One region of the Pseudomonas kurunegalensis genome, then DNA from elsewhere that is predicted to be linked to it. Evidence: predicted binding sites of a transcription regulator. Region 1 holds the regulator's gene; each other region holds the start of a gene.
The links. The regulator FliA, encoded in region 1, starts transcription of late flagellar genes. The targets are predictions, from matches to a motif close to CTAAAGTTTNNNNNNNNNNNGCCGNTAA.
Positions count from the first base shown of each region.

Region 2: QQ992_RS22385 (flagellar protein MotY) is a predicted target of FliA. The motif match lies at 4,422-4,449, and genes of this name have one in related genera.
Region 3: motA (flagellar motor stator protein MotA) is a predicted target of FliA. The motif match lies at 4,006-4,033, and genes of this name have one in related genera.

Region 1 covers NZ_CP127871.1:4,416,008-4,423,993, reverse strand. The annotation lists gene flhB (flagellar biosynthesis protein FlhB) at 1-1,114, shown strand, start outside; gene flhA (flagellar biosynthesis protein FlhA) at 1,481-3,610, shown strand; gene flhF (flagellar biosynthesis GTPase FlhF) at 3,622-4,932, shown strand; gene fleN (flagellar synthesis regulator FleN) at 5,026-5,859, shown strand; gene fliA (RNA polymerase sigma factor FliA) at 5,856-6,596, shown strand; gene QQ992_RS20035 (chemotaxis response regulator CheY) at 6,704-7,078, shown strand; gene QQ992_RS20030 (protein phosphatase CheZ) at 7,099-7,887, shown strand; gene QQ992_RS20025 (chemotaxis protein CheA) at 7,900-7,986, shown strand, end outside.
Region 2 covers NZ_CP127871.1:4,892,085-4,899,822, forward strand. The annotation lists gene nth (endonuclease III) at 1-105, shown strand, start outside; gene QQ992_RS22365 (PA3496 family putative envelope integrity protein) at 210-386, shown strand; gene QQ992_RS22370 (response regulator transcription factor) at 443-1,066, opposite strand; gene QQ992_RS22375 (hypothetical protein) at 1,436-1,903, shown strand; gene QQ992_RS22380 (argininosuccinate synthase) at 1,974-3,191, opposite strand; gene QQ992_RS22385 (flagellar protein MotY) at 3,420-4,385, opposite strand; gene pyrC (dihydroorotase) at 4,516-5,562, shown strand; gene rnt (ribonuclease T) at 5,622-6,233, shown strand; gene QQ992_RS22400 (peroxiredoxin) at 6,369-6,971, opposite strand; gene QQ992_RS22405 (bacterioferritin-associated ferredoxin) at 7,196-7,414, shown strand; gene bfr (bacterioferritin) at 7,616-7,738, shown strand, end outside.
Region 3 covers NZ_CP127871.1:5,575,029-5,582,766, forward strand. The annotation lists gene QQ992_RS25450 (trimeric intracellular cation channel family protein) at 1-69, opposite strand, end outside; gene orn (oligoribonuclease) at 161-703, opposite strand; gene rsgA (small ribosomal subunit biogenesis GTPase RsgA) at 856-1,887, shown strand; gene motB (flagellar motor protein MotB) at 2,052-3,086, opposite strand; gene motA (flagellar motor stator protein MotA) at 3,090-3,941, opposite strand; gene QQ992_RS25475 (HDOD domain-containing protein) at 4,072-5,607, shown strand; gene QQ992_RS25480 (rhodanese-like domain-containing protein) at 5,652-6,461, shown strand; gene asd (archaetidylserine decarboxylase) at 6,471-7,334, shown strand; gene serB (phosphoserine phosphatase SerB) at 7,408-7,738, opposite strand, start outside.

The DNA.
Region 1 (7,986 bases):
AACAGAAGAACCCACCGAAAAGCGCAAGCGCACAGCCCGCGAGAAGGGCGAGATCGCGCGCTCCAAAGAGTTGAACACCGTCGCGGTGACCTTGGCTGGCGCAGGTGGCTTGCTGGCGTTTGGTGGGCACCTGGCCGAGACCTTGCTGGCCATGATGCATATGAATTTCAGCCTGACCCGCGACATCATCGTCGACGAGCGCGCCATGGGTGCCTTTCTTCTGGCTTCGGGCAAGATGGCCATCTGGGCGGTACAGCCGATACTGATCCTGTTGTTCGTGATCGCCTTTGTCGCACCCATCGCCCTGGGCGGCTTCCTGTTTTCCGGCAGCCTGTTGCAGCCGAAATTCAGCCGCATGAACCCGTTGTCGGGGATCAAGCGCATGTTTTCGATGAATGCCCTGACCGAGTTGTTGAAGGCGCTCGCCAAGTTTTTCGTGATTCTGGTGGTGGCGATGGTGGTGCTGGTCAACGACCGCCAGGCGTTGCTCTCCATTGCCAACGAGCCTTTGGAGCAAGCGATCATTCACAGTGTTCAGGTGGTCGGCTGGAGTGCGCTGTGGATGGCAGCAGGGTTGTTGCTGATTGCGGCTGCGGATGTGCCGTTCCAGTTGTGGCAGACGCACAAGAAGCTGAAGATGACCAAGCAGGAAGTGCGTGACGAATACAAGGACACCGAAGGCAAGCCCGAGGTCAAGCAGCGTATTCGCCAGTTGCAGCGCGAGGCTTCGCAGCGGCGCATGATGGCGGCGGTGCCGGATGCGGACGTGATCATCACCAACCCGACGCACTACGCGGTGGCCTTGCAGTACGACCCGGAAAAGGGTGGGGTGGCGCCCCTGTTGCTGGCCAAGGGTACCGATTTCATTGCCTTGAAAATCCGCGAGATTGGCGTGGAGCACAAGGTCCAGATCCTCGAATCGCCGGCGCTGGCACGGGCGATTTATTACTCCACCGAAATCGAGCAGGAAATCCCCGCAGGCCTTTACCTGGCGGTAGCGCAGGTGCTGGCCTATGTGTTCCAGATCCGCCAGTACCGTGCGGGCAAGGGCAAGCGGCCTGAGCCGCTGAAAGACGATTTGCCGATCCCGCCGGACCTGCGGCGCGACAGTTGATCTGTTCGCCTCGACACTTTCTGCGCCTATGAGATCGAGCGCCGCCCGCGCGGCGCATCGCGAGCAAGCTCGCTCCTACATTTGTTTCGGGCCAATATCGCCTGCACCGTAGCGCGCGACCGCCTTGTTTTTCCGGCACGATACCGAGGTGAGCACCAAGGGGTCGCGTGCGTCAGCCTCAGGAATAATTGGCCCGAAATAAATGTAGGAGCGAGCTTGCTCGCGATGCGCCGCGCGGGCGGCGCGCGGTCTCCAGGCGCAAAAAATCCCAAGGCGAACACCCATCAGGCAAAGTTGGAAAGCTTCTTGCAGAGCCACGCCCAGGCGCCCCCTGTGCGTCAAAGTTTTGCATCAAGAGGACTCGCGGTGGATCGCACTCAGTTAATCAGCAACGCCCGTAACAACCTGGCCGGGCTCGGCCGGGGCAATCTGGGTGTGCCGCTGTTGCTGCTGGTGATGTTGGCAATGATGATGTTGCCGATTCCGCCGTTCCTGCTCGACGTGTTCTTCACCTTCAACATCGCGTTGTCGATCGTCGTGCTGCTGGTGTGCGTCTACGCCCTGCGCCCGCTCGACTTCGCCGCATTCCCGACCATCCTGCTGGTGGCCACGCTGTTGCGCCTGGCCTTGAACGTGGCCTCCACGCGTGTGGTCATGTTGCACGGCCAGGAGGGTCATGGCGCCGCCGGTAAAGTGATTCAGGCCTTCGGTGAGGTGGTGATCGGCGGCAACTACGTGGTCGGTGCCGTGGTGTTCGCCATCCTCATGATCATCAACTTCGTGGTGGTGACCAAGGGTGCCGGGCGTATCTCGGAAGTGAGCGCGCGTTTCACCCTCGACGCCATGCCCGGCAAGCAGATGGCCATCGATGCCGACCTCAACGCCGGCCTGATCGACCAGGCCCAGGCCAAACACCGCCGTGCCGAGGTGGCGCAAGAGGCCGAGTTCTACGGCTCGATGGACGGTGCCAGCAAATTCGTCCGTGGTGACGCCATCGCCGGCTTGCTGATTCTGTTCATCAACCTGATCGGCGGCATGCTCATCGGCATGCTGCAGCACGGCATGAGCTTCGGTGACGCCGGCAAGGTGTACGCCCTGTTGACCATCGGTGACGGTTTGGTGGCGCAATTGCCATCACTGCTGCTGTCCACCGCCGCCGCGATCATGGTCACCCGTGCCTCGGGCTCTGAGGACATGGGCAAGCTGATCAACCGGCAGATGTTCGATTCGCCCAAGGCGCTGGCCGTGTCTGGCGCGCTGATGATCGTCATGGGCCTGGTGCCGGGCATGCCGCACGTAGCATTCCTCAGCCTCGGCTTGTTGGCCGGTGGTGGCGCCTACCTGGTGTGGAAGAAACAACAGAAGACCAAGCTGCAGGCGCAGCAGGAAGCGCAGCGCCAGCAGGACCTGCTGCCCTCGCCTCAGCGTGCGCTGGAGACCAAGGAGCTGGGCTGGGACGACGTCACGCCGATCGACATGATCGGCCTGGAAGTCGGCTACCGGCTGATTCCGCTGGTCGACCGCAACCAGGGCGGCCAGTTGCTGGCGCGGATCAAGGGTGTACGCAAGAAGCTGTCGCAGGACCTGGGTTTCCTCATGCCGACCGTGCACATTCGTGACAACCTCGACCTGCAACCCAGCGCCTATCGCCTGACCCTGATGGGGGTGATCCTGGCCGAGGCGGAGATCTACCCGGACCGCGAGCTGGCGATCAACCCGGGTCAGGTCTTCGGCACCCTCAACGGTATTGCTGCGCGCGACCCGGCGTTTGGCCTTGAAGCGGTGTGGATCGACGTTGGCCAGCGCTCGCAAGCGCAGTCGCTGGGGTATACCGTGGTCGACGCCAGCACCGTGGTGGCCACTCACCTTAACCAGATTCTGCAGAAGCACTGCCACGAGCTGATCGGCCACGAAGAGGTCCAGCAATTGCTGCAGGTGCTGGCCAAGGCATCGCCTAAACTGGCAGAAGAGCTGGTGCCGGGCGTCATTTCCTTGTCGGGCCTGCTCAAGGTGCTGCAAGCGCTGTTGTCGGAACAGGTGCCAGTGCGCGATATTCGCAGTATTGCCGAAGCCATCGCGAACAACGCTGGCAAGAGTCAAGATACCGCCGCGCTGGTAGCGGCAGTGCGCGTCGGATTGTGTCGCGCCATCGTGCAAAGCATTGTCGGCGTTGAGTCGGAGCTGCCAGTGATTACCCTGGAGCCAAGGTTGGAACAGATTTTGCTCAATAGTCTGCAAAGGGCCGGGCAGGGTCAGGAAGAGGGTGTTCTTCTGGAGCCTAGCATGGCCGAGAAGCTGCAACGTTCGCTGATCGAAGCGGCCCAGCGCCAGGAAATGCAGGGCCAGCCGGCCATTCTTCTGGTCGCCGGCCCGATCCGCGCCATGCTGTCGCGTTTCGGTCGCCTGGCTGTACCGAATTTGCATGTTCTGGCGTATCAGGAAATACCGGACAACAAGCAAGTCACCATCGTTGCCACCGTGGGCCCTAACGGCTGAGGTAGTGGATAATGCAAGTTAAGCGATTTTTCGCCGCCGATATGCGTCAGGCCATGAAACTGGTCCGTGATGAGCTGGGCGCCGATGCCGCGATCATTGGCAACCGCCGTATTGCCGGTGGTGTCGAACTGACGGCCGCGCTGGACTACAAGCTGTCCGCCCTGGCCCCACGCGTGCCCAACGCCGAGCTGGAAGAAGAGCTGCGCAAGACGCACACGCGCATCGCCACGGCCCAGGCTGAGCTGGACCACCGCCAGGACAGCAGTGACAACAACCGCCAATTGTTCGCCGGGCAGTCGCTGACCGCCGCCGAGCCATTGATCGAGCCGCACGTCGATGCTCCCGAGGCGGCTACTGCTGCCCCGGCCGCTGCGCCAGTAGACCCGCGCCTGTTCGATGCCATGCGCTCCGAGCTGTCGGGCCTGCGCGAGTTGCTGGAAGTGCAGCTCGGTTCGCTGGCCTGGACCCAGTTGCAGGGCAGCAAGCCGCAGCAGGCCAACCTGTGGCGGCGCCTGCAGCGCATCGGCCTGTCCGGCCCGATTGCCCGCGAGCTGCTGGACCTCACCACCGAGATCGAAGAGCCACGTCAGGCCTGGCGCATGCTGCTGGCGCACCTGGCGCGCATGATCGAAATCCCGGAAATCGAGCCGATCGAAGAGGGCGGGGTGATCGCCATGGTCGGCCCGGCCGGCATGGGCAAGACCACCACCCTGGCCAAGCTGGCCGCCCGCTATGTGCTCAAGTACGGCGCGCAGAACCTGGCGCTGGTGAGCATGGACAGCTTCCGCATCGGCGCCCAGGAGCAGCTCAAGACCTTGGGCCGCATCCTCAACGTGCCGGTGACCTACGTCGACCCGGGGCAGTCGCTGGCAGCCGCACTGGAGCCCTTGCTGCGCAAGCGCGTGGTGCTGATCGATACCGCCGGCCTGCAGGCCAGCGACCCGGCGCTGCGCATGCAGCTGGAAACCCTGGCCGGGCGTGGCATTGCTGCGAAGAACTACCTGGTGCTGGCCACCACCAGCCAGAAGCAGGTGCTGACCGCCGCCTACCACAGCTACAAGCGCTGTGGCCTGGCCGGCTGCATCCTGACCAAGCTCGATGAAACGGCAAGCCTTGGCGACGTGTTGAGCCTTGCCATCAGTCATGAACTGCCTGTGGCCTACCTCACCGATGGCCCGCGCATTCCTGACGACCTGCACCTGCCGCGTGGCCACCAACTGGTCTCCCGCGCAGTCAATGTGCAGCAGCAGGACGAGCCCAGCGAAGAGGCCATGGCCGACATGTTCGCTGATCTCTATCACAACCCACGGCGAGCGGGTTGACCATGAAGTGTGTGCAAAGTAGCTATGCCAAGGGGTACGCAGAATTGCCCCACGTGTGGCCTGAGTCCCAGCGAGACAAGGTAAAGAACAGACATGGGTAGCATGCATCCCGTACAGGTGATCGCCGTGACCGGTGGCAAAGGTGGCGTCGGCAAGACTAACGTTTCAGTGAACTTGTCCCTGGCGCTGGCCGAGCTTGGCCGCAGGGTCATGCTGCTTGACGCCGACCTGGGCCTGGCCAACGTCGACGTGTTGCTGGGCCTTACCCCCAAACGTACCTTGGCCGATGTCATCGAAGGGCGCTGCGAGCTGCGTGACGTGATGCTGCAAGGCCCTGGCGGTGTGCGCATCGTGCCGGCGGCCTCGGGCACCCAGAGCATGGTGCACCTGGCCCCGGCCCAGCATGCGGGCCTGATCCAGGCGTTCAGCGAAATCGGCGACAACCTCGACGTGCTGGTGATCGACACGGCTGCGGGTATCGGTGACTCGGTGGTCAGCTTCGTTCGCGCTGCCCAGGAAGTGCTGCTGGTGGTGTGCGACGAACCCACCTCGATCACCGACGCCTACGCCCTGATCAAACTGCTGAACCGCGACTACGGCATGAATCGTTTCCGCGTGCTGGCCAACATGGCGCAGAGCCCGCAGGAAGGGCGCAACCTGTTCGCCAAGCTGACCAAGGTCACCGACCGCTTCCTTGACGTTGCCCTGCAATACGTAGGCGCCGTACCGTACGACGAGTGCGTGCGCAAGGCGGTGCAAAAGCAGCGTGCCGTCTATGAAGCCTTCCCCCGCTCCAAGTGCGCGCTGGCCTTCAAGGCGATTGCCCAGAAGGTCGACAGCTGGCCGCTGCCGGCCAACCCGCGCGGCCATCTGGAGTTCTTCGTCGAGCGCCTGGTGCAGCCCACCAGCGCGGGACCTGTGCTATGAACGCCAGCGGTTTCAAGATGTACAGCCGGGCGGCCAAAGACGCCCAGTACGAGCTGATCGAGCGATATGCGCCGCTGGTCAAACGCATTGCCTACCACTTGCTGGCGCGGTTGCCAGCCAATGTGCAGGTCGAGGATCTGATCCAGGCCGGCATGATCGGCCTGCTGGAAGTGGCCAGCAAGTATGACGCCAGCAAGGGCGCCAGCTTTGAAACCTATGCCGGCATCCGCATTCGCGGGGCCATGCTGGATGAGGTTCGCAAGGGCGACTGGGCACCGCGTTCGGTGCACCGCAATACCCGTATGGTCAGCGACGCGATGCGTGCCGTAGAGGCCAGAACGGGCCGGGACGCTAAAGATCATGAAGTTGCTGCCGAACTCCAATTGAGTCTCGATGATTACTACGGGATCTTGAACGACACCCTGGGCAGCCGACTGTTCAGCTTTGACGACCTGTTGCAGGACGGCGAGCACGAAGGGCTTCACGAGGATGGTGCCAGTGGCCACGTCGAACCTGCGCGTGGCCTGGAGGACGAGCGCTTCCAGGCTGCCCTGACCGAAGCCATTGCCAACCTGCCGGAGCGTGAGCGTCTGGTGCTGGCGCTGTACTACGACGAAGAGCTGAACCTCAAGGAAATCGGTGAGGTGCTGGGTGTCAGCGAATCGCGGGTCAGTCAGTTGCACAGCCAGTGTGCCGCGCGTCTGCGCAGCCGTCTTGGGGAGTGGCGGGCACGTTGAGCCTGCTGTCGTTGCAGTCGTTTTCTACGTTGTACCGAATTGAATGAGTGCGTGCTCGGTAGGCCGGGCGCGTTTGAGACTGCTTGGAGGTCTAATTGGACAAGAACATGAAAATCCTCATCGTTGACGACTTCTCGACGATGCGGCGGATCATCAAGAACCTGTTGCGTGATCTGGGCTTCACCAACACCGACGAAGCCGATGACGGCACCACGGCGCTGCCGATGCTGGAGAACGGCCACTACGACTTCCTGGTGACCGACTGGAACATGCCGGGTATGTCGGGCATCGACCTGCTGCGTAAAGTGCGTGCCAGCGACAAGCTGAAAACCATGCCTGTACTGATGGTGACCGCCGAGGCCAAGCGTGACCAGATCATCGAAGCGGCTCAGGCCGGCGTCAATGGTTATGTGGTCAAGCCGTTCACCGCCCAGGTGCTCAAAGAAAAGATCGAGAAGATCTTCGAACGCGTCAACGGCTGAGTCACGTCAGGGGGCGCGCCATGGATTCATCACAAACCTCTTTGGGCGAGTTCGAATCGACCCTGAAGAAACACGCCCAGGAGTTGGTCGAAAGCCTGGAGCGGGGCCGCTTCGGCGAGGCGGTGCAGCTGATTCACGAGCTGAACCAGACCCGCGACCGTGGCCTGTACCAGGAAGTCGGCAAACTGACCCGCGAGCTGCACAGCGCCATCGTCAGTTTCCAGATCGACCCGACCATGCCGCAAGCCGAGGAGGTGTCGCAGATTACCGACGCCACCGAGCGCCTGTCGTACGTGGTCAAGCTGACCGAGGGCGCGGCCAACCGCACCATGGACCTGGTCGAGGAAAGCACCCCGGTGCTCAACGACCTGGCCAGCGAGGCCAAGGCCCTGAGCACCGACTGGCAGCGCTTCATGCGCCGCGAAGTGGCTGCGCCGGAATTCCGTGATCTGGTCAAGCGCGTCGACAGTTTCCTGACGCACAGCGCCGAAGGTAACCGCAAGGTCGCCGGCCACCTCAATGACATTCTGCTGGCTCAGGACTATCAGGACCTGACCGGTCAGGTGATCAAACGCGTCACCACATTGGTGACCGAAGTCGAAAGCAACTTGCTCAAGCTGGTGCTGATGGCCAGCCAGGTCGACCGGTTTGCCGGCATAAAACATGACCACGATCAACTGCGCGCAGAAAAAGATGCAGAAAAACATCCGACTCGGGGTGAAGGTCCGCAGATTCATGCCGATAAGCGTGAAGACGTCGTGTCCGGTCAGGACGATGTCGATGATCTGCTGTCCAGCCTGGGTTTTTAAGGAGCACGTTTGATGAGCTTCGGCGCCGATGAAGAAATCCTCCAGGATTTCCTGGTAGAAGCCGGCGAAATTCTTGAGCAACTGTCCGAGCAACTGGTC
Region 2 (7,738 bases), 480 kb from region 1:
CTGATCCTGCACGGGCGCTACGTGTGCCAGGCACGCAAGCCAAGGTGCGGCAGTTGCAGGATCGAAGATTTGTGCGAGTACAAGCACAAAACCTCCGACGATTGAGGCGATAGCTGGAAACCCCTCACCACGATTGAAAAAATCTTTTTTACCGGCGTCTGCTTTCTGGTTATAAGGACGGCCAATGGCCCCTTGGCTTGGAGCGACTCATGAGTAGCGATAAAGACGACCTGTCGATCGAAGATGATTTTGTTGCCGCAGACGATGACGCGGAGCCCCAGGTGGAAACCGCAAAGACCAACCTGAGCAAACGCCGCACCATCGATAACATGCTGGAAGAACGGCGCCTGCAAAAGCAGTTGGCCGATTTCGACTACGACCTGTAAAGCCGGACCTGTAGCCTTGGCAAAGCCTCCTGACTGGAGGCTTCAAGGCTTGGCAGTCAGTTCAGTCCTTGCCGCTGCGCCAGCTCGATCAGGTCGACCAGCGACCGTGCATTGAGCTTGAGCAGCAGCCGCGACTTGTAGGTACTGACCGTCTTGTTGCTGAGGTACATGCTGTCGGCAATCTCCTTGTTCGAACGCCCTCGCGCCAGTTGTTGCAGCACCGTCATTTCACGCGCGGAGAGGCGATTGACCATGTCCACCTCGCTTCCCGCCCCCCTGCCACGTGACGCATGCAAGGCCTGGTTGGGGAAATAGCTGTAACCCGACAACACCGCCTTGATGGCGCTTAACAACTCGGTAAGTTCCTGCTGCTTGCACACGTATCCCGCAGCGCCCGCCTGCATGCAACGCATCGAGAAGTTGCCAGGGGCCTGCGATGTCAGCACCAGTACCTTACTAGCCGGGCTGAACGTCGTCATGCGGGCGATCACCTCCAGACCATCCAGTTTCGGGATCCCGATATCCAGCACCACGATATCCGGCAGGTGTTGCCGAGTAAGCTGCAGCGCAGCCACCCCATTATCGGTCTCCGCCACGACGTCATACCCATGCCGCTCCATCAGCATGCGTACGGCCAGGCGTATGACCGGATGATCATCCACGATAAGCACTTTATTCATGCGATATCCATTCATTCATTGTTTTGCTTTGGCACGCCACGATAACCGACAGGACGCTTGCTGGCGCGGCGATTTACTGACGAAACTCATGGACAGACAAAACTTACAACACTTACAGAAATTTCCTACACTTCATGACCAAGGTTGTAACAAACGCGCTCCTTAGTACCAAAACAACGGTATCACCCGCCTGCAAAAACGCACCAGTTGAAAACTGAACATCTGCTGGCGAAACGTCCAACTCAAACGCGCTGAAAAAACAAAGCCGAGTGGCTTTATGTCGATTATTCCTCACCGGGAAAACAATCCAGTCTTTAGTTGAGTACCGCAGTAAGGTAATGATGGGCAAAACCGCTGGAGATGGCCCACATGACCCAAGCACAACCTGTTGCCCCGCTGACGATCATTGCCATCTTCGCGGGGATTATCGAAGCCTCCGCCCTTGCCACACTGCCTTTTCTCAGTGAGTCCAGCCAAAAGCTCTACACCTGGTTCCTGGTAGGCTTTCCGTTCTTTCTGACGGCACTGTTTTTTCTCACACTCAACTTCAATTACAAGTCGTTCTACAGCCCGCCACCAAACAAGATGGCACACGACAAAACGCCAACTGTGAACAGTGTCATCAGTGATGCCCCTGAGGCGGCGCAAGGCGAGCCTGTCACGTTCATGTTTTCCGGCCCCGACGCCTATCGCATGATGGAACAACAACTCCTGCATGTACTTGCCCAACCGCCCGTGCCGCCCCGAATATGGCGCTTTTGCAACCTGGACAAACGTCAATGTGCGCAGCTGTCGATCAGTGCACTCGAGGGTGATGTTGTGAGCCAACACAGTTGAATGCCCTGACTTTTCTGCACGCAAAAAAAACCCCGGCTCAAGCCGGGGTTTTCATTGCACGAGCGCGCAATCAGAGCATCGAACGGCCCTTGTTGGCGGCAATGCGCATGCGCAGTGCGTTCAACTTGATGAAGCCTGCAGCATCGGCCTGGTTGTAGGCGCCGCCATCTTCCTCGAAGGTCGCGATGTTGGCATCGAACAGCGAATCGTCCGACTTGCGGCCAACCACGGTAACGTTGCCCTTGTACAGCTTCAGGCGCACGACACCGTTCACGTTGACCTGGGAAGCGTCGATCATCTGCTGCAGCATCAGACGCTCAGGGCTCCACCAGTAGCCGGTGTAGATCAGGCTGGCGTACTTCGGCATCAGCTCATCTTTCAGGTGAGCGACTTCGCGGTCCAGGGTGATCGACTCGATGGCACGGTGGGCCTTGAGCATGATGGTGCCGCCAGGGGTCTCGTAGCAGCCACGCGACTTCATGCCGACGTAACGGTTTTCCACGATGTCGAGGCGGCCGATGCCGTTGGCACCACCGATACGGTTCAGGTCGGCCAGGACGGTGGCCGGGGTTTTCTCGACGCCATCAATGGCAACGATGTCGCCGTTGCGGTAGGTCAGCTCGATGTAGGTCGCCTGGTCCGGGGCGTTCTCAGGCGAGACGCTCCATTTCCACATGTCTTCTTCGTGCTCGGTCCAGGTATCTTCCAGGACACCGCCTTCGTAGGAGATGTGCAGCAGGTTGGCGTCCATTGAGTACGGCGACTTCTTCTTGCCGTGGCGCTCGATCGGGATGCCGTGCTTTTCGGCGTAGTCCATCAGCTTCTCGCGGGACAGCAGGTCCCACTCACGCCACGGGGCGATGACCTTGACGCCAGGCTTGAGGGCATAGGCACCCAGCTCGAAACGAACCTGGTCGTTGCCTTTGCCGGTGGCGCCGTGGGAAATGGCGTCAGCACCGGTTTCGTTGGCGATTTCGATCAGGCGCTTGGCGATCAGCGGACGGGCGATGGAAGTACCCAGCAGGTACTCGCCTTCGTAGACGGTGTTGGCGCGGAACATCGGGAACACGAAATCACGCACGAACTCTTCGCGCAGGTCGTCGATGTAGATCTCTTTAACGCCCATTGCCTGAGCCTTGGCACGGGCCGGCTCGACCTCTTCGCCCTGACCCAGGTCAGCGGTGAAGGTCACCACTTCGCAGTTGTAGGTATCCTGCAGCCACTTGAGAATCACCGAAGTATCAAGGCCGCCGGAATACGCCAGTACGACCTTTTTTACGTCCGCCATGCCATCACTCCACGGGGTTGTACGGAAAGGGATCGATTCTAACGGCCTTGCAGATAAAATTACAGTGGGGCGACAGCTTCTGACGACAAAGCGACAGGAACTTTCGCAAGCGCGACGGGGTGCATGCCTCCACATCTCTAGCGCCTATCAGATCGAGCGCCGCGCGGGCGGCGCTCGATCTGATAGGCGCTGAAGACCTTGTGGTGAGCACCTATGGCCAATACGGTCTCAGGGCGCCTTCGCCCCCGGCGCGGCAGCAGCCGGGCTGGCTGCGGCTGGAGCTGGGGCCGGAGCAACAGGCGCCGCTGGCTCAACCGGTTTCTCTACCGGTTTCACAACCACCGTAATCTGGTCCAGCTCGATATTCACCCGTCGATTTCGCGCCCGGTTGGCAGCACTGTTGTTCTTCACCAACGGGTATTGCTCACCGTGGAAGCGCACGATGATCTGATCCTCCGCCACGCCATGGGCCTTGAAGTAATCAGCCACCGCCAGCGCGCGACGGCGCGACAGGTCACGATTGGTCAGGCGGTTGCCGCTGTTGTCGGAGTGGCCGTCGAGTTCGATATGGTTCACCGTAGGGTCGGCCTTCATGTAATCGAGGATCACATCCAGCCGTGCACGCGCCGACGCGTCCAGGTCGGTGCCGCCCCCCGGGAAGCCCACCTGCGTCTGGCGCACCTGATCGAAATTCATCGGTAGCAGCTTGCCGGCACAGGCCAGGTAGTCGCTGTAGGCCTTGGCGAAGCTGACCGGCAGCACACGCACTTCCATCGACTTGCCGGCTTCACCCGCATAGTTGCGCACCACCGTGCTGCGCCCGTCGAGCAGGCCATTGATCAGGCGGCTGGCCTGGCCTTGGGACGAGCTGAACAACACACCGGTACGGGCCATGCGCACACTGCCCAGGTTGATGTCGCCGCGCCCGGGTTGCCATGGGGCCGCCGCTGCCAGCAAGCTGGCGGTGCCTGCACCCAGTACGTTGCTGTCCGAGCGCAACTGGAACACCGGCTGCTCACCCGCCCGGCGCACGAACTCACCGCTGCCGAAACCTTCGATCGGCTGGATCAGGCGGCACTCGAACTGGTCACCCTCGACCTTCCAGGCAATGTTTTCCATGCGCGTCTGGAAAGTCAGTGCACCGGCCGGCAGGCTGGCGAACAGGGTCAACAGGGCTAGGTAACGCTGGCGCACGGGCGGCTCCACAAATTCTGACGGCTTACCTGCAGGCTATCGGACGCTGGCCGGAAAACTTGATAGCCGTGCTCGACCCAGGGTTTTCCGGTAGCATTGGGGCTTGAGTTCGACCCGCCTGGAATCCCCAATGTCCGATCGCCTGACCCTCCTGCGCCCCGACGACTGGCACATCCATCTGCGCGATGGTGCCGTCCTGCCCCACACCGTTGGCGACGTGGCGCGTACCTTCGCCCGTGCCATCATCATGCCAAACCTGGTTCCACCGGTGCGCAATGCCGCCGAGGCTGGCGCCTACCGTGAGCGCATCCTCGCCGCGCGCCCGGCCGGCAGCCGCTTCGAGCCGCTGATGGTGCTGTACCTCACCGACCGCACCAGCCCCGAGGACGTCCGCGCGGCCAAGGCCAGCGGCATCGTGTACGCTGCCAAGCTGTACCCGGCCGGCGCCACCACCAACTCCGACTCGGGCGTGACCAGCATCGACAACATCTTCCCGGCCATCGAAGCGCTGGCGGAAGTTGGCATGCCCCTGCTGGTGCATGGCGAAGTGACCCGTAGCGAAATCGACGTGTTCGACCGCGAGAAGCGCTTCATCGACGAGCACATGCGCCGCCTGGTCGAGCGCTTCCCTACGTTGAAAGTGGTGTTCGAACACATCACCACCGGCGATGCCGCGCAGTTCGTCACCGAGGCCCCGGCCAACGTTGGCGCGACCATCACCGCCCAGCACCTGCTGTACAACCGCAACCACATGCTGGTTGGCGGCATTCGCCCGCACTTCTACTGCCTGCCGATCCTCAAGCGCAACACCCACCAGGTGGCGCTGCTGGATGCGGCCACCAGCGGCAACCCGAAGTTCTTCCTCGGCACAGATTCGGCACCTCACGCCCGTCACGCCAAGGAAGCCGCCTGCGGTTGCGCCGGTTGCTACACCGCCTATGCGGCCATCGAGATGTACGCCGAAGCGTTCGAACAACGTAACGCACTGGACAAGCTGGAAGGCTTTGCCAGCCTGCACGGCCCGGCTTTCTATGGCCTGCCGGCAAACACCGACACCATTACCCTGGTCCGCGAAGAATGGACCGCCCCGGACAGCCTGCCGTTTGGCGAGCAGACGGTAATCCCGCTGCGCGCTGGCGAAAAACTGCGCTGGCGCCTGCTGGAGGACAACGCGTGAGCGAAGACCTCTACGAAGACGACCTGGACTCCCAGGGCAGCAGCGGCTCTCGCCACCCGATGGCCGAGCGCTTCCGTGGCTACCTGCCGGTCGTGGTGGATGTGGAAACCGGTGGTTTCAACAGCGCCACCGATGCCCTGCTGGAAATTGCCGCCGTCACCATCGGCATGGACGAGAAAGGCTTCCTGTTCCCCGAGCACACCTACTTCCACCGGGTGGAGCCGTTCGAGGGTGCCAATATCGAAGCCGCGGCGCTGGAGTTCACCGGTATCAAGCTGGACCACCCGCTGCGCATGGCCGTCAGCGAGGAAAGCGCGCTGACCGACATCTTCCGTGGCGTGCGCAAGGCGCTCAAGGCCAATGGCTGCAAGCGGGCGATCCTGGTCGGCCATAACAGCAGCTTCGACCTGGGCTTCCTCAATGCAGCGGTAGCGCGCAACGACCTGAAGCGTAACCCGTTCCACCCGTTCTCCAGCTTTGACACCGCTACGTTGGCGGGCCTGGCCTATGGCCAGACCGTACTGGCGCGCGCCTGCCAAAGTGCGGACATCGACTTCGACGGGCGTGAAGCGCACTCGGCGCGATACGACACCGAGAAGACGGCAGAGCTGTTCTGCGGCATCGTCAACCGCTGGAAAGAAATGGGCGGCTGGCGCGACTTCAACGACTAGAAGCTTCAAGTTTCAAGCTGCAAGCGACAAGGAAAAGCAGGCCGCATGCGCTCAGTTTTTTCTTGAAGCTTGTAGCTTGAAACTTGAAGCTAAAAAAACCGGCCACGAAGGCCGGTTTTTTTATGCGAGCGGCAATTACAGCTTGCCGGCGTTCTCGCTCAGGTAGGCAGCAACGCCTTCTGGCGAAGCGTTCATGCCTTTGTCGCCTTTTTTCCAGTTGGCAGGGCAAACTTCGCCGTGCTCTTCGTGGAACTGCAGGGCGTCAACCAGGCGCAGCAGCTCGTCCATGTTACGGCCCAGTGGCAGGTCGTTGATGATCTGCGAACGGACAACACCGTTGGTGTCGATCAGGAAGGCGCCACGGAAAGCCACGCCGCCTTCGGACTCGACGTCGTAGGCTTTGCAGATTTCGTGGGTCATGTCGGCAGCCAGGGTGTACTTCACCTGGCCGATGCCGCCGTTGTTGACCGGGGTGTTACGCCAGGCGTTGTGGGTGAAGTGCGAGTCGATCGACACGCCGATCACTTCAACGTTGCGGGCCTGGAAGTCCGGGATGCGGTTGTCCAGGGCGATCAGCTCGGACGGGCAGACGAAGGTGAAGTCCAGCGGGTAGAAGAACACCAGGCCGTACTTGCCCTTGATGGCCGAAGCCAGGTTGAAGCTGTCGACGATCTCGCCATTGCCCAGCACGGCCGGAACGGTGAAATCGGGGGCTTTCTTACCAACGAGTACGCTCATTGTAATCTCCTGATGAGGGTGAAAAACCGTTTGCCGGGCCAGACGGGCTTGCCCGACATCCAACAAAGGCCGACCATCATACACGGCTTCTGATGACAGGCCGAATCCATCAGGCAGGCAACCGCCGGTCGCTCAAGCACGGCCCTTCCAGAAAGCCCTTTGACAAGCATTCTCATTAACATTAAGCTCCAACCCATCGACTCAACCCGCGATGGTCAGCCCTTATGTATGTGTGTCTTTGTGTCGGCGTTACCGACGGACAGATCCGCGATGCGATCTATGAAGGATGCTGCAGTTACAAGGAAGTGCGAGCCGCGACCAATGTCGCAAGCCAGTGTGGCAAATGCGCCTGCCTGGCCAAGCAGGTGGTCCGTGAGACCCTGACCGAGCTTCAGGTCAGCCAGGCAGCCCTGCCCTACCCCGTAGAATTTACCGCAGCCTGAAACCCCAGAATTCAAAGAACCGGACCCTGTGTCCGGTTTTTTTATGCCTGTAATTCAATAAGTTAGCGCCGCAACGCGGTTCACAAACATTCTTATTCCTATTAATTTTCACTTATTATTCAATAACTTAGGTTTGACACTCCTAAGTATCGGGATCAAACTTCACTGTATTGGCACACTTCTACAGGGCAGGAACCCGCAATGAAAGGCGACGTAAGCGTCATCCAGCATCTCAACAAGATCCTCGGAAACGAGCTGGTCGCGATCAACCAGTACTTCCTGCACGCACGCATGTACGAAGATTGGGGCCTGAACAAACTCGGC
Region 3 (7,738 bases), 1.2 Mb from region 1:
GCGCCCGGCAGAAAGCGCGCCAGTCATGGCTTCGGCAGTGATTGCGATGAGGTAGAGCATCAACAACATGGTGCGGGTCCGTGCGAGAAAGGCGCGCAGTCTAACCAGTTGCTCGAAGCACCAAAAGGGGGCGCAAATACAATATCTGCGCCGTTTCAGCTCACACCTTGATGAAGTGCTCGCGGTAGTGGCGCAGCTCGGCGATCGATTCGCGAATGTCGTCGAGCGCGAGGTGGGTATTGCCCTTCTTGAAGCTGTCACGCACATTCGGCGCCCAGCGCGCGGCCAGCTCCTTCAGGGTGGAGACATCCAGGTTGCGGTAGTGGAAGTAGTTTTCCAGGTTGCGCATGTGGCGATAGAGGAAGCGGCGGTCCTGGCAGATGCTGTTGCCGCAGATGGGCGACTTGCCCTTCGGCACCCACTGTTCGAGGAAGGCGATGGTCTGCGCCTCGGCTTCAGCCATGCTGACCTTGCTCTCGCGCACGCGCTGGGTCAGGCCCGAAGCACCGTGGGTGCGGGTGTTCCATTCGTCCATGCGCGCCAGCACTTCGTCACTGTGATGGATCGCGATCACCGGCCCTTCGGCCAGGGTGTTCAGCTCGCTGTCGGTGACGATGGTGGCCATCTCGATGATGACGTCGCTGTCCGGATCCAGGCCGGTCATTTCCAGGTCGATCCAGATCAGGTTCTGTGGGTTTTGCATGCAGGGGCTCCTCGTATAGGCCGTCATAGTAGCCTAGTGGCCAAGGCACGCCCATTCACCGCACAAAGGTAAGCGGAAAAGTCCAACGCCTGGCGTGCTAAACTGCCTGCCGTTTTCAATGCCCCTCGCCGGGCCTCTCTCACGGTACCTTCATGGCCAAACGCCAGCTCAATCGCCGCCAGAACTGGCGGATCGAAAAAATCCAGGGCGAGCGCGCCGCTCGCGCCGCCAAACGCGAGCAGCACGTGCTGCAAGAACTGGAAGGCGGCGATTTGGGGCCTGAGCAACTGGGCCTGGTGATCGCGCACTTCGGTGTGCAGGTAGAGGTGGAAGCCCAGGACGGCGAATCCGCAGGCCAGGTGTTCCGCTGCCACCTGCGCGCCAACCTGCCAGCACTGGTCACCGGCGACCGCGTGGTATGGCGTGCGGGCAACCAGGGCATTGGCGTGATCGTGGCGCAGATGCCGCGCAGCACCGAGCTGTGCCGGCCGAACAATCACGGGCAGCTGAAGCCTGTGGCAGCCAACGTCGACCTGATCGTGATCGTGTTCGCCCCGGCCCCGGAGCCCCACCCGAACCTGATTGACCGCTACCTGGTCGCTGCCGAGCACGCGGGGCTGCGCCCGCTGCTGCTGCTGAACAAGGCCGACCTGATCAACGACGAGAACGGCCCTGGCCTGCATGCATTGCTGGAGGTTTACCGCGAACTGGGCTACCCGCTGCTGGAGGTATCGGCACACCACGGTGATGGCATGCAGCGCCTGCAACAGCAGCTCGACGGCCACATCAGCGTATTCGTCGGCCAGTCGGGCGTGGGCAAGTCGTCGCTGGTCAACAGCCTACTCCCAGACGCCGGCACCCGTGTCGGCGACCTGTCGGAATGGTCTGGCCAGGGCACCCACACCACTACCACGGCACGGCTGTACCACTTCCCTAACGGCGGCGACCTGATCGACTCGCCGGGCATCCGCGAGTTCGGCCTTGGCCATGTCAGCCGCGACGATGTGGAAGATGGCTTCATCGAGTTCCGCGATCTGTTCGGCACTTGCCGCTTCCGCGACTGCAAGCATGACCGCGAACCGGGCTGTGCGCTGCTCAAGGCACTGGATGAGGGACGTATCAAGCCGCAGCGGATGAACAGCTACCGTTCGATCATTGCCAGCCTGACGCAAGACAGCTACTGATCGCTGTGAGCAACGCGGTCCCTGTAGGAGCGGCCTTGTGTCGCGAAAGGGCCGCGCAGCGGCCCCAGAAATAAGCATTGGTGCATGGATTGCCGGGGCCGCTTTGCGGCCCTTTCGCGACACAAGGCCGCCCCTACACTGGACCGCGCAAGGCAGGCAAGGGCTTACTGCTCCTTGGCCTCATCCATCTTCAGCGTCCCATCTTCAAAGATGTTCAGCTTCTGGCGCAGCTCTCGCGGTTGCATCGGTGCTTGTTCAGTTGCCCCAGGCGTAGCTGGCACCGAAGCCCCTGGCGCCGCACCATTGGCTGGCGGTGCCGCCGGCTCGGCAGCCGGCGCTTCCGGCGCACCCTGCTCACCCTCGATATTGCGCTGGGCCTTCTTGGTCAGCACGATGATGTCGATGCGGCGGTTGACCGGGTTGAACGGGTCCTTGCGGTCGAACAGCGACGACGAAGCGTAGCCCACCACCCTCGCCACCTGCCCGTCCGGGTAACCACCGGCCACCAGCGCACGGCGTGCGGCGTTGGCACGGTTGGCCGACAGCTCCCAGTTGCCGAATTCGCCAGTGCCGGCATATGGCTTGGCATCGGTGTGGCCGCTGATGCTGATCTTGTTCGGCACCGCCTTGATGGTGTCGGCCATGGCCAGCAGGATATCTTCGAAGTACGGCTGCAGGCGCGCGCTGCCGATGTCGAACATCGGCCGGTTCTCGGCATCCATGATCTGGATGCGCAGGCCATCCTGGGTGATCTCGAACAGGATCTGGTCCTTGAACTTCTGCAGTTGCGGGTTCTCTTCCACCTTGTTCTGCAGCTCTTGCAGCAGCAACTCCAGACGCTCACGCTCGACCTGCTCGGCCATGGTCTCGACCTGGTCTTTGTTCAGCTGGGTCGTGGTCTCGGGCATCGGCTCGGATTTGGCTTCCGGGTTGATGGTTTTTTCCGGTGCCAGCTCAGGCGAACCACCCAGGTCGATGACATAAGGCGTGCCGCTTTCCGAAAAGCCGATCGGGTCCTTGAAGTAGCCGGCGATGGCGATCTTCTGCTCCGGCGTGGCCGTGGACATCAACCACAGCACAAGGAAGAACGCCATCATTGCCGTAGCAAAGTCGGCAAAGGCGATTTTCCAGGCGCCACCGTGGTGGCCGCCGCCAAAGCGCTTGACGCGCTTGACGATGATGGGCTGATTGTTCTCCATGACTCAGCGACCGCGAACCGCTTGTTCCAGCTCGGAGAAGCTTGGGCGGTGCTTGGGGTACAGCACCTTGCGCCCGAACTCGACCGCCAGCGAAGGTGGCATGCCCGAGGCCGACGCAACCAGCGAAGCCTTGATCGACTCGTAAAGGTTCAGCTCTTCCTTGGCATCGTGCTCCAGGCACTTGGCCAACGGGCCAAAGAAGCCGTACGCCGCCAGAATACCGAAGAAGGTACCGACCAGTGCCGCACCTACGTGCATGCCGATAGCCGCCTGATCACCCTCGCCCAGCGAGGCCATGGTCACCACGATCCCCAGTACTGCCGCGACGATACCGAAGCCAGGCATGCCGTCGGCGATACCGGTCACCGCATGGGACGGGTGCTCCAGCTCTTCCTTCATGCTCAGCAGCTCCATGTCGAACAGGCCTTCAAGCTCGTGCGGGGCCATGTTGCCGGTGGACATGATGCGCAGGTAGTCGCAGACGAACGCGGTCATGCGCTCGTCGGCCAGCACCGTCGGGTACTTGGCGAAGATCGGGCTGGCTGCTGCGTCCTCGATGTCGGCCTCGATGGCCATCATGCCTTCGCGCCGGCTCTTGTTGAGGATCTCGTACACCAGGCCCAGCACCTCCAGGTAGTAGGCGTGGGTGAAGCGCGAGCCGAACATCTTCATCGACTTCTTGATGACGTGCATGGTCATGTGGCCAGGGTTGGCCTGCAGGAATGCACCAAAGGCCGCACCGCCAATGATCAGTACTTCGAACGGCTGGATCAGCGCCGCGATCTTGCCGTGGGAGAGCACGTACCCGCCGAGCACGCTCGCGAATACGACGATGATGCCGATAATTTTAGCCATAGGTTCAAAGCACTTGCTGTCGTGGTCAGGGGAAGAGACGGGAGCTTTAAAACTCTTCTTCTACTTATCGGCAGAACTGCGCCAGACTATAGCCACTCAATGCGAAAAGCCAGTTCGGACTGATGTCAAAATGCCAATTGAAACCAAGGTGCCCGCTCAGGCCCCACGTACGCTAGAGGCCTGGGTAAAGCTGCTAGAGAGTGTTCGCATCCCCGTGCCGAAGCACAGCTACGACCGGGTCATGGCCGCCATTAACGATAGCCGCCGCTCGCTGCGTGATATCGCCGAACTGATGCAGGATAGCCCGGCACTGGTGCTGTCGGTGATGCGCGAAGCCAATCACCCCACCAATGCCAGCCAGGCCGAACCCGCCGAAAGCCTGGAAGTCGCCCTTAATCGTCTGGGCCTGGCGCGCACCGAACAACTGCTCAAGCGCCTGCCTTCGGTGCCTGCGGAAGAAATCCCGCCCGTACTCAGCCAGTTCCAGCTGATCAGCCAGCACGCCTCGCAACAGGCCAGCGGCCTGTTCGCCAGCCGCCTGGCACGGCTGTGGCAGGAGATTCACTGGGGCAGCCTGCTGTTCCTGTCGCCACTCTGGCCGCTGGCGTTGGCCTACCCCAAACTGCTCGACACCTGGGAGCTACGGGTTATCCACAAGGGCGAAGACGCCGCCCATGTCGAGGAAGAGCTGTTTGGCGTGCGGATCATGGCGCTGTGCCAGACCATGGCCGAGTACTGGCGCCTGCCGCAGTGGGTAACCCAGGGTTACCGCCTGCTGCTGGAAGAGCGCGAGCAACTGGCTCAGGTGCTGAGTATCGCCCGCGACGAAGACCTGCTCAGCCAGCAACACCGCCTGGACGCCGAGCCCGGCCTGCGCCGCTGGTTCAACCAACCGGCCAACACCGTGCTGCTGGCCAACAACCTGGCCCTGGCAGCACAAGTTGGCTGGGACAACCCGCACTTGCTGCGCTGGCAACTGCTGACCGCGCTGTACCTGCAAACCTCGCTGGAAGATGTGCAGCAGCAAGTGCACCAACAGGCCGCCGCCAGTGCCCGCCGCCACGCCCGGCACGCGTTGTTCCACCCGGCAGAGGCCTTGATCTGGCCCTGGCACCAGCGCCGCCCGCACCCGGACATGCTCGCCCCGCCACCGCCCAGCAGCGACGACCTGGCGCGCTGGCGCAAGCTGTGCCAGCACCTGCTGGCCCAGCCCAGCCCGTTCACCAACACCGTGCACCTGGCCACCCAGGCCCTCGAGGCCCTGCAGGCCTGCGGCATGCAACGCATCCTGCTGCTGAGCCTGGACAAAGCCAGCGACTACCTACGCGTGCAGCAACTTGCCGGCCTGCCCAAGGAGGCTGGCGCCCTGGCCCTTCAAGTGTCGCAGAACAAACTGCTGCAAAAGCTGCTGGCCCAGGCAGGGCAGTTGCGCATCACCCCGGAAAACCACACCCAGTTCTCGGCACTGTTACCCGCGCCCCTGCGTGCACTGTTCCGCAGCGAGCATGTGCTGCTACGCTCGCTGGCGGTAAACGACCAGGTGCTGATGCTGATGGTGGCCGACCAAGGCTGCCGGCCTTTGGCCGACATCAGCGTGCAGGCCTTCGGCAAGACCGCGCAATGCACCGAGCGGGCGCTGTCGGTGTTTGCCAACCGCAAGGGCTGAGCCTTGCGCTACAATCGCCCCTCTTTCCACACTGGAGACCGTGGATGACTGACTTTTCCGGCCTGCCCCTGGTGATCGAAGCCGCGGACCTGCTGCCACGCCTGGATTCGCCCCAGCTGATCCTGGTCGACCTGAGCAGCGCCAACCGCTATGTCAGCGGGCATATCCCCGGCGCACGCTTTGTCGAAGGCAAGCGTACCCAGCTTGGCCAGCCTCCTGCGCCCGGCCTGCTGCCTGCGCTGGGTGACCTGGAAAAACTGTTCAGCGAACTCGGCCACCGCAACGACGCCGTGTATGTGGTGTATGACGATGAAGGCGGCGGCTGGGCCGGGCGTTTCATCTGGCTGCTCGACGTGATCGGCCATAAGCATTACCACTACCTCAATGGCGGCATCCAGGCCTGGCCAGCAGACAAGCTGACCACCGAAGTGCCCGCCAGCGGCAACCATCCGGTGCACCTGCGTATCGACAACGCGCCCACCGCCACCCGCGAGTACCTGCAAAGCCGCCTGGGCGCCGATGACCTGGTCATCTGGGACGCGCGCGGCCCGCAGGAATTCAACGGCGAGAAAGTGCTGGCAGCCAAGGGTGGCCATATCCCCGGCGCGATCAACTTCGAGTGGACCGCCGGCATGGATCTGAACGACCACCTGCGCATTCGCAAGGACATCAAAGAAGTCCTCGAGCAACTGGGCATCACCCCTGACAAGGAAGTGATCACCCACTGCCAGACCCATCGCCGCTCCGGTTTCACTTATCTGGTGGCCAAGGCCCTCGGCTACCCACGCGTCAAGGCCTATGCCGGCTCGTGGAGCGAATGGGGCAACCACCCGGACACGCCTGTAGAAGTTTAAGGAACCTGCATGAAATCCCGTCTGTTCATCATCAGCCAGTACCTGCTGCCGCACCACCTGCTGTCGCGGTTGGCCGGCTGCGTTGCCGAGTGCCGCGCGCGCTGGTTCAAGAACGCCTTCACCGCCTGGTTCGCCAAGCGCTACCAGGTCAACATGTCCGAGGCCCTGGTCGAGGACTTGAGCGCCTACGAGCACTTCAATGCGTTCTTCACCCGCGCCCTGAAACCGGGTGCGCGCCCGCTGGACGAAACGCCAGGTGCCATCCTGTGCCCGGCCGACGGTGCTGTCAGCCAGCTCGGCCCGATCGAGCATGGCCGCATCTTCCAGGCCAAGGGCCACGGTTTCAGCGCACAAGAGCTGCTGGGCGGCGATCCGGCCATGGCCGCGCCGTTCATGGGCGGCGAGTTCGCCACCATCTACCTGTCGCCCAAGGATTACCACCGCGTGCACATGCCGCTGGCCGGTACCCTGCGCGAAATGGTCTACGTGCCGGGCCGCCTGTTCTCGGTCAACCAGACCACCGCAGAGAACGTTCCCGAGCTGTTCGCCCGCAACGAGCGCGTGGTCTGCCTGTTCGACACCGAACGCGGGCCGATGGCCGTGGTGTTGGTGGGTGCAATGATCGTGGCCTCGATCGAGACCGTGTGGGCCGGGCTGGTGACGCCGCCCAAGCGTGAGCTGAAGACTTTCCGTTACGACGAAGCCAGTCGTGCGCCGATCCACCTGGAGAAAGGCGCCGAGCTGGGCCGCTTCAAGCTGGGCTCGACCGCCATCGTGCTGTTCGGGCCAGAGCAGGTGAAATGGGCTGAAAACCTGGGCGCTGGTTCCGCAGTGCGCATGGGGCAGCTGTTGGCAGAGCCGGCACAGGCTTGATTCAAGCCGCATGAAAAAGGCCCTGCATGAGCAGGGCCTTTTTATTGGGGCTTTGCAGCCCCAGACTCCCAGGTCAACCGCGGGCGTCGCGGTCGCGCAGGCCCAGCAGGTACAGCACACCATCCAGCCCCAGGGTGGAAATGGCCTGCTTGGCCGACTGGCGCACCAGCGGCTTGGCGCGGAACGCCACGCCCAACCCGGCCAGCGACAGCATCGGCAGGTCGTTGGCACCGTCACCCACGGCAATGGTCTGCTCCAGCTGCAAACCTTCTTCAATGGCCAGCTTCTGCAACAGCTCGGCCTTGCGCTGGGCATCGACGATCGGCTCGACCGCCACGCCGGTCACCTTGCCGTCAACCACTTCCAGTTCGTTCGCAAATACGTAGTCGATACCCAGACGCGCC